DNA from 3 places in the Devosia sp. T2-14 genome. Region 3 is predicted to be linked to each of the others. Evidence: predicted binding sites of a transcription regulator. Region 3 holds the regulator's gene; each other region holds the start of a gene.
What was found. The regulator LexA, encoded in region 3, represses DNA repair genes until DNA is damaged. The targets are predictions, from matches to a motif close to TGTTCNNNNTGTGTTCNG.

Region 1 (3,278 bases), 1.5 Mb from region 3:
GAATGCGATATTCGTAATGCCGCGCCTTGGCCGAAAACCGCGCCTCGAAGCTGTCCTCGACCGCTTCGGCGGCAATGATGGCGACCGCATGCGGACGCAGGTGATAGTTCAGCGCCTCGCGAATGCGGAACGGGTCCCATGTCTTACCGAGATCGAAATGGGCCACCTGCCCCAGAGCATGCACGCCCGCATCGGTGCGCCCGGCCGCCTGGGTAGTGATGGTTTCGCCCGACATGGCGAGGATGGCTTCTTCGAGCGCCTGCTGCACGCTGGGGCGATCCGGCTGACGCTGCCAGCCGGAGAACGGAGTGCCGTCATATTCGATGGTGAGCTTATAGCGGGGCATCAGCCCACCATTGCCGGAAGGGTCGCTGCGCCGCGCAGGAACGTGGCGGCGTCCATGGCGCCCTTGCCTTCGCGCTGCACCTGGGTGAGGCGCACGGCGCCGGTGCCGCATGCAATGGTGAGATTGTCGAGCAGGGTGCCCGGCGCGCCCGAGCCCAAGCCGATGGTCGATCGCAGCGCCTTGATGCGCACCGGCTTGCCAGCGAGCTCAAGCTCGAACCAGGCGCCGGGAAATGGCGAGAGGCCGCGAATGTGGTTGTGAACCTCATCGGCGGGGCGCGACCAATCGATACGCGCTTCGGCCTTTTCGATCTTCTTGGCGTAGATAGCGCCCTCTTCGGGCTGCGGCGTAAAATCGAGGCTGCCGCGCTCGAGCGCCGCCAGGGCCCGGCCCATCAAGTCGGCGCCGACGCGCATCATGTCGTCATGCAACTCGCCCGCGGTCATGTCCGCCCCGATGGGAATGATCTCGCCGACGGCGACGGCGCCGGTATCGAGGCCCTCATCCATCTGCATGACCATGACACCGGTCTGGCGGTCGCCGGCCATGATGGCGCGCTGGATCGGCGCGGCGCCCCGCCAGCGTGGCAGGAGCGAACCATGCAGGTTAAGGCAGCCAAACTCTGGCGCGTCGAGCACCGGCTTGGGCAGCAGCAGGCCATAGGCCACGACCACGGCGACATCTGCCTCGTGACTGGCAAAAACGATCTGCTCGGCCTCGCCCTTGAGCGACTTGGGCGTGAAGACCGGAATGCCAAAGCCTTCAGCGGCCAGATGCACCGGCGACTTGCGCTCTTCCTGGCCACGCCCCGCGGGCTTGGGCGCACGGGTATAGACGGCAACCACCTCGTGGCCGGACGAAACGATCTCGGTCAGCGTGGGGACGGAAAAGTCCGGCGTGCCCATGAAGATGACGCGCATGTAGCAAACTCCTGGGCACGCCCTCGTGGTTCGACAGGCTCACCATGAGGGCTACTGATGGTCTACAGCGTCATCCCCACGAGGGCGGGAATGACGCTGTGTGTTGGACGTCGCGAAGGGAGGGACTAGCCGGCGGCGCGCTTGGCGGCCTTGTCGAACTTCTTGATGACCCGATCGCGCTTCAAGCGGCTGAGATAGTCGATATAGAGCACGCCATCGAGGTGATCGAGTTCATGCTGGATGCAGACGGCCAGCTTGCCCTCAGCTTCGCGCACGACTTCGTTGCCCTCGAGATCGGTGTATTTCACCGTGACGTCATTAGGGCGTTCGACCTCGTAATAAAGCTCGGGGATGGAGAGGCACCCTTCCTCGGTGACCTGCATCTGCTCGCCGAAATGGATGATCTCAGGATTGATGAGGACCATCGGGTCGGCGGGACCTTCCTCGGGTGCCACATCGATAACGACGATGCGCTTCATCACGCCTATCTGCGGCGCGGCCAAGCCGATACCCGGCGCATCATACATGGTTTCGAGCATGTCATTGGCCAGGGTCTTGATCTCGTCATCGATCTCGATGATCGGATCGGCAACGGCACGCAGGCGCGCATCTGGAATAACAAGAATGGGGCGAACGGCCATGGCAAAGTTCCGGCGGAAAGGGATTTGCCTCTCGATATGGTATTTCCGCGCGTGCGGTCAACTCTTGCCGCCCAACTCACGGAACATTTCACGAACACCCGAATCGGCGTAAGAACCAGGGATGGACACTCTTCTCTTCACGCTCGGCGATTGGCCGGTCACCCAGCAGCAGGCCCTAGTCGGCGGCGCCATCGTGGCGGCCCTGGTGGTGGTTGGACTGCTGATCGGGGCAATGCGGGCCAGCGCCGGACGCGCCGAAGCCGCCGCCCAGCAGGCGGCCGAGCAGCTGCGCAGCAATTTCGAGAGCCAGATCAGCGAGCGGGACAACCGCATCCGCGATCTCGAGGGGCAGGTTCGCCAGGTGCGTGAGCGCGGCGATGATCTGCTCGAAAGCGAGCGCGGCAAGAGCAGCGACCTTTATGCGGAACTCTCGGCGCTGCGGGCGCGCATGTCCGAACAGACCCGGCAGTCCGAAGCCAACCTGGCGCGGTTTCTCGAAGCGCGCCAGCAGATGACCGACGAGTTCAAATCCATCGCCGGGGATGTGCTGAAGAACCAGAGCGAGACCTTTACCCGGCAGAACCGTGAGCAGGTCGACGTGCTGCTCAAGCCGCTGCAGGACAAGATCGGCGAGTTCCATACCGGCCTGATCAAGGATCGGGCGACGATGGGCGAACAGATCCGCGCGCTGCTGGAAAGCAATGTGCAGATCACCACCGAGGCCAATAACCTGACGCGCGCTCTCAAGGGCAATTCGCAGACGCAGGGCGCCTGGGGCGAAATGATCCTCTCGACCATTCTCGAGAATTCAGGCCTGCGCGAGGGCGAGCAATATGTGACCCAGCAGAGCCATTCGGGCGAGAATGGCGCGCGGCTGCGCACGGACGTCGAAGTGCTGATGCCCAATGACGACCGGCTGGTCATCGACTCCAAGGTCTCGCTGACGGCCTTCGAGGCCTATACCAATTGCGAGGACGAGACGCGCGAGCAGCATCTGGCCGCCCACCTGGTCTCTGTGCGCAGCCATATCCGTACGCTGGGCGAGAAGAGCTATCAGCGCCACGCCCGCAGCAGCCTCGACTATGTGATGATGTTTGTGCCCATTGAGTCAGCATTGGCCACCGCCATACAGGCCGATGCCAAGCTGGTGGAATATGGCATGAGCCAGGGCGTGATGCTGACCACCCCAACCACGCTGATGACCGTGCTGCGCACCGTGCGCAATGTGTGGGACATCGAGAAGCGCCATCGCAATGCCGATGAAATCGCCGAACGTGCCGGCGCGCTCTACGAGAAGGTCGCGGGGTTCCTCTCGACCATGGACAAACTGGACGGGCATCTCGACAAGGCCCGGCAGAGCTTCGAGGACGC
Region 2 (3,278 bases), 1.3 Mb from region 3:
ACTGGTGCGCCGGTCGACGAACCGCTGTGTGAGACGCTCATGCAAAGCGTCGCTCAGGCGGTCTTCAATGTCTCGGGTCTTTTCGCGCCAATGTGAAGGGTCTGCAAGCCAGTTTTTGCGGTTCGCGACAAAGGTCCAAGTCCGGATCTGCTTGATCCGGTTGCTCAAAGTGTCAATATCGCCGCTCGCATTGTCGCAAAAGCGAACCTGCTCGGCAATCCAGTCCTCGTTGACCTTGCCCCGCTTGACTAAGTCCGAGTAAATCCGCGTGACGATTTCGCCGTGATTGGCAGGCGAAATTCCTTGGTAATCCGGGATTTGGCAGCACTCCCAGAGCAGGCGCGCGCCATCAAGCCCCCGTGCCAGGGCCCCCGCTTCATTGCGCGCCACGAACTCCAGGGCATGCTGGTCAGTCGCTATCGGGACCCGGGTGAGACTGCGGTGCTCGGGGGCCACTTCAAGGCTGTTGCGCAAGGCATTGATGGAAGAGAAATCCAGCTGATTGTTGCGCCATTGCAGCACTTTCAGCGGCTCGAAGTCGTGCGTTTCGAGCGCAACGACCATTTCTTCATCGAATCCCTCGGTGCCGCCGGTGACGCCAAAGGTGCCATTGTGGGCATGCCGGCCGGCCCGGCCGGCGATCTGGCCCAGCTCGGCCGGCGTCAGCGGACGACTGGTATGGCCATCGAACTTGCTGTCATCGGCGAAGGCCACGTGATGGATATCGAGGTTCAGACCCATTCCGATGGCGTCGGTGGCGACCAGGAAATCGACATCGCCATTCTGGTAGAGATCGACCTGGGCATTGCGGGTGCGCGGCGACAGCGCGCCCATCACCACGGCCGCCCCGCCCCGTTCGCGGCGGATCAGTTCGGCGATCGCGTAGACCTGCCGCGCCGAGAAGGCGACGATGGCCGAGCGCGGCGGCTGGCGCGAAATCTTCTTGGACCCGGAATAGGTCAGCTGGGAGAAGCGCGGCCGGTCGACGATATCGGTATGGGGCAGGAGCTTCCGGATCACCGGAGCCATGGTGGCGGCCCCCAGTAGCAGGGTCTCGCTGCTGCCCCGCGCATTGAGGATGCGATCGGTGAACACATGGCCGCGGTCGAAATCGATCGCCGTCTGGATTTCGTCGATGGCGACGCAATCGACACGGATATCGGTGGGCATTGCTTCCACCGTACACACCCAATAGCGCGGCTTGGGCGGAACAATGCGCTCCTCGCCGGTCACCAGGGCTACCGCCTGCACGCCGACCCGCTCGACGCAGCGCTGATAGACCTCCCGCGCCAGCAGACGCAGCGGCAGGCCAATCATCCCCGTGGGATGGGCCAGCATGCGCTCGATGGCAAAGTAGGTCTTGCCGGTATTGGTGGGGCCAAGGATCGCCTTGACCGATTGGGGGGGCGCGAAAGTCATTTGGCGCAATGTAGGACGTCGAAACCGGCGATGCGAGAGGTGGCGCGCATTGTCCCAAGAAAGGACGAGGATTGCCACGGTTTTGTCACCGAGCTTAACGCGCAGAACACAAAGAGAACGAAACGGAACCGAATCGGTGTGAATCGCTGAATCTGGATTCGTTCACGGCTAGGGATGGTGGGTGCGGCATGGCCATGCCACCAGAGAGCACACCCGGCCCGTCGCAACTGGCCAAAACAGCCTCCGGCCCTTCAACATCGCTAATGACGGGTTAATTTTCGATGGAAAGCGCCAATCCTCAACGGAAGGTAAAGGGCTGGCCCCATGGTGTTTTTTGCAGATTTATTCGCAATGGCCCGGCATGCCTGGGGCTGCAGCGCACAAATTGACGAAATCACCGATTGACCGCCCCAAACTGGGACACAGCATCAGCCGGCCGGCCGTGGGGACCAGGCCCGGACGGTGCTCCCAACGAGATCAGAACGGCAACGTCTCAGATTGGCACAAATTTAGCTCAAATGCCGCCAAGGAGTTCATACACAGCCCAAACCCGGAACGAACAGGGGCAGAATCGGGGCATTTCGCCCAATGCCGCTTTGTTCACCACGATAGATGGTGGCGGCCCTGCGCTGGGAGCCACAAGCGCTGCGCCGTGATAGCCGAACGCACGCGCCCGCGGCCGAAACCCGTTCAGCTTGGTTATCGCGCGGTTAATTCCGGCGGGTTTGTGGGAAGTGTGACCAGAGCGTTGCGCACAAAAGCGCGAACACCCAGACACAATTAAGGCCCCGGCACAGGCGGCGCGGGGCCTTGGAAAGCCTATCCTAACGAAAAACCCGTTGACCGTCCCGAAGCGGGACGGCGCGATCAGGATTTGAGGCCGGTCAGGATCATCGACAGATCGCCCATATTGGTGCCCAGCAGCACGCGATAGGGGATGTAGTAACCGGTTTCGCCCAGTGGCGCGTACCAGACGATGATGCGCTCACTCTCGGCGAGGTAGGTGGTGATCTCCGAACTCGCAAAATGGCCCGAGATTGGATCGTAGTTGACGGTGCAGAGCACGACCGGCCCCTGATAGCCGGTTCGCGGCGAGGTTGCCTTGTCTTCGCCGGCATAGGTCATGGCGATGTTGAAGCGCTCGACCCCGGTAAAGATATTGGCCTTGCGCTGGCAGAGGTTCTTGTCGAGCGCCTTGCCCTTGAGCACGAAGGCCGAGAGGAAATCGCCCACCCCGGTCAGGTGACGGCGCTCCAGCGGGACGCGATCATAATTGTCGAGAATAGGCGGCTCGACCTTGAAGGCGGACACATCGCGCCCGGCAAACGTGACGTCGACCGAGAAGGTTTCGCCATTGGCCTTGGTCTGAAGATCGAATTTCTGGGCGGCCAGACCATCGCCCGAAGAGCGGCCGCTGGAACTGGCCTTGGCAGTGCCGCTGGCAACGAACGTGCCCAGCCCCGCCACATTGGCCGACAGATCCAGGCTATACCGGCTGCCGTCGTCCTTGAGGTCGACCTTCATGGCGGCAATATTGATGCCACCCAGGGTCATCACATAGCTGGCCGTCGCATCGACCTCGGCTGCGGTCGCCGGATGGCTGATAAACAGGGCCAGCGCGGCCAGCGGGGCAAGGCGGAACGGGTTCAAGGGCGTAAGGTCTCTGCGAAGGGCGGAACGAATCAGGTGATCAGGCAAAACTGCCTGCCCGATATGGCCCATGCAAGGCGCTCGCGGCCCTTTGAGACCGCTTCGGGTTGACGGGAGCACCCATTTTCTCTAGAGACACGCCAGAATTCATAACAATCGAGGCCCGTCGCGGAATTGTCCGCCACGCAGGACCTTTACACAAATAGGAT
Region 3 (3,278 bases):
ATACCCCAAGCACCAGACGCCATGGCAGGAAATCCAGCGCGGGCTCGTCACCCAGCTCGGCGAGGGCGCGATCCTGCGGCCCGCCGAGAAGTACCAGCGCATCGCCCAGACAGAAGGTCTTCCGCGCGACAACCACTAGTCGCCTGGCAGCTTAGTTCCCGCATAACAGAGGCCCGCTTACGTGCGGGCCTTTTTGTTTGTGCGGCGTCGCCGCTTCGCGGGAACAACGCGAGCGACACGCCAAAACAAAAAAAACCACCGCGCCAGAAGCACGGTGGTCTCTCGCGAGCAGCACCGAAGCGCGCTCGCTGCATACAGCCTGATGCTACTAGAGCAGGGTCAGGTTGGTTGCCGATTCCTTGCCGTCACGGCCGGTCTCGAGCTCGTAGGTCACCTTGTCGTTCTCGTAGAGGCCCTGGAGGCCCGAACGCTGAACGGCGGAGATGTGGACGAAGGCATCCTTGCCGCCGTTTTCGGGCGAGATGAAGCCGAAGCCCTTGGTGGTGTTGAAGAACTTAACGGTGCCGGTGATCAGGGCCATAGTAGTTTCCTTTTGCTCGTAGCATCAGCGAACGAGCCAGTTTCTCGGTGGCAACATGCCAATGAGAGGTAACGTTCGCATGATAGAGAAGGAAGCCAAGGTCCGGCGTACCGGCATCAGCAGCCGACTTAGGCTGAAAACGTATGCCGCTTTATTGCACGGAACGCCGTCGACCGCAAGGTCTCGCGCAGACCTGGGCAGGAGAACAAATTGCTGGCGCAAGTAAATTCGGCGATGTGATTGTTTCGCGCTGGTCTGCGGCGAGAACCCACGAAACGGTAGTGGACACAGTTGAAATCGCCGAAGCGACCCCAAACAACGCTGCCTGAAGGTTGAGCGCCGTAGACCACCGCCGGTGGACGGCCGCGAGTGCTTCAAGCGAACGCCTAATTCTGGCTGGATTGGCGATCGCAGTTTCGCGGTGGTGTCATTTCAGTGACCGAGCATGGCCTCTTGCCCAGCCAGAGCCACTCGACGGCCCGGGTAACTGATCAGCCATGCGGAGGAAACGCCAAAGCCTCGTTCCGTCCTAAAACGGTCGAGGCTTCACGGCATTACCAGCTGAAAGAGGTGGCGGACGAGCAGCAGCTCAACCGCGAGATCAAAAGCGGCTCAGTATTTGCGCAGCAGGCCGACGAGACGGCCCTGCACCTTGACGCGGTCGGGCGGGAAGATCCGGGTTTCGTAGGCCGGGTTTGCGGCTTCAAGTGCCACAGTATTACCCTTGCGGCGCAGGCGCTTAAGGGTGGCTTCTTCATCGTCTACAAGAGCAACGATAATCTCGCCGGTGCTGGCTGCGTCCTGCTTCTTGATGAGCACGGTGTCACCGTCAAAGATCCCGGCCTCGATCATCGAGTCGCCACGCACTTCGAGTGCATAGTGCTCGCCTGCACCCAGCATTTCGGGTGGAACCATGATGGTGTGGGAGTGGTTCTGAATGGCTTCAATGGGCGTACCGGCAGCGATGCGGCCCATGACCGGGATCGACACCGGCCGGGCATAATCTTCGGCGGCGGTGACGCGCGAGGGGGGCGTCGCGACCTTGCCCAGGTTCCCTTCGATGACCGATGGCTCGAACCGGGCGCGGCGGCCTCCGAGCGAGGGGTTCATGGAGTCGGGCAGCTTGACCACTTCAAGCGCGCGCGCCCTGTTGGGCAGGCGGCGGATGAAGCCGCGCTCTTCCAGCGCTGTGATCAACCGGTGGATGCCCGATTTCGACGCAAGATCGAGCGCGTCTTTCATTTCATCGAAGGACGGCGGAATCCCGCTTTCTTTCATCCTTTCATGGATGAACATCAGCAGCTCGTGTTGTTTGCGCGTGAGCATGGGCCCCTCGATGAGAGAATCGGAACATAGACAGAACGACTATACGTGTTCCAGTTATGTTCCGCAATATCCCACGAAAATGAAGTATTCGCGCTGCGACTTCGAGCTGGGCGTCAGAAGTCGTCGATCGGCATGGCCTCAACGATGGTGCCGGCGGGCTGGCCGGGATCGTTCTCAGGCTGGATGATTAGCATGTCGGCCGCGGCGAGCGAGGACGTGTGGCCGCTGTCGGTCTGGCTGATGGGCTCCAGCACCGGGCCCGTCGTCGTGTGAACGAGGCGGGCGCGCATGAAGTGGCGCCGCGCAGTATTCGGTGGCGTGGCAGACGCCAGGGGCAGGTGCCAGCGCGTCGGTTCGGCATAACCGAGCCACTTTCGCAGGGCCGGGCGGATGAACACCAGCGCCGTCACCATAGCCGAGACCGGGTTGCCGGGCAGTCCGAAGATCAGCGTCTTGCCGCGCATGCCGAACATCAGCGGTTTTCCGGGGCGCATGTTGATGCGCCAGAAGTCGAGGGTAACGCCCAGTTCGAGCAGGATTTCCTGCACGATATCGTGGTCCCCGACGCTGGCGCCGCCTGTGGTGACCAGAATGTCGGGTTCGCCGGCGAAGATCTCGACGAGCTTGCTTCGTAGCGCCGAGCGGTCGTCGCGGGCGATGCCATGGTCAGAAACCGTTTCGGCGTAGGGCGCCAGCAGGGGCGCCAGCCCAAAGCTGTTGGAGGCCACGATCTGGTCGGGACCAAGCTCGGCGCCGGGCAGAACTAGCTCATCGCCAGTCGCCAGCAGGGCGATGCGTGGACGTTTCGCGACGCTCAGTTCACCCATATTGGCCGCTGCGGCGACGGCGAGGTGCATGGGGCCGAGGCGTGCGCCGGGTGCCACCAGAGGCTGACCGGTGGCAAAGTCGTTGCCGCGCGGACGCACACTGTGGCCGCGGCGGGCAGGGACGGTGAAGCGGACCATGGAGCCGTTCACGACGGCCTCTTCCTGCATGATGACGGTGTCTGCGCCCTCGGGCACCGGCGCGCCGGTGAAGATACGCACGGCCTCGCCCGGGCCCACAGTCCCCGCAAAGCCCGCTCCGGCCTGCGAGGTGCCGATAACAGACAGGTTGTGGCCGTCCACGATATCGGCGGCGCGGAGGGCGTAGCCGTCCATGGCGCTTGCGTTGAACGGGGGCTGGTCGTGCGTGGCAATGATCGGGGCGAACAGCACCCGGCCGGCTGCCTCCTGCAGCGGCACGGTTTCGCCCTGCGGCGCGGGCACGCGTTTGAGGATGGCGGCAATGGCGTCGTCGACAGGAAGCAGGCTCATGTCCGGGTGAAATCGCCTGATTTGCCGCCGGATTTCTCCAGCACGCAGATGTCGGTCACGGTCATGGCCCGGTCGATCGCCTTGGCCATATCAAA

Region 1: the regulator LexA is predicted to act here: its motif matches at 1,987-2,004, upstream of ACZ5WT_RS09050 (DNA recombination protein RmuC).
Region 2: the regulator LexA is predicted to act here: its motif matches at 1,522-1,539, upstream of ACZ5WT_RS04030 (helicase-related protein).

What each region holds. Positions count from the first base shown of each region.
Region 1 is NZ_AP027921.1:1,833,924-1,837,201, reverse strand. It holds gene truA (tRNA pseudouridine(38-40) synthase TruA) at 1-346, opposite strand, end outside; gene fmt (methionyl-tRNA formyltransferase) at 346-1,266, opposite strand; gene def (peptide deformylase) at 1,392-1,907, opposite strand; gene ACZ5WT_RS09050 (DNA recombination protein RmuC) at 2,029-3,278, shown strand, end outside.
Region 2 is NZ_AP027921.1:834,453-837,730, forward strand. It holds gene ACZ5WT_RS04030 (helicase-related protein) at 1-1,419, opposite strand, end outside; gene ACZ5WT_RS04035 (DUF3108 domain-containing protein) at 2,287-3,069, opposite strand.
Region 3 is NZ_AP027921.1:3,349,710-3,352,987, reverse strand. It holds gene ACZ5WT_RS16470 (IlvD/Edd family dehydratase) at 1-139, shown strand, start outside; gene ACZ5WT_RS16465 (cold-shock protein) at 329-541, opposite strand; gene lexA (transcriptional repressor LexA) at 1,154-1,867, opposite strand; gene ACZ5WT_RS16455 (molybdopterin molybdotransferase MoeA) at 1,981-3,183, opposite strand; gene moaC (cyclic pyranopterin monophosphate synthase MoaC) at 3,180-3,278, opposite strand, start outside.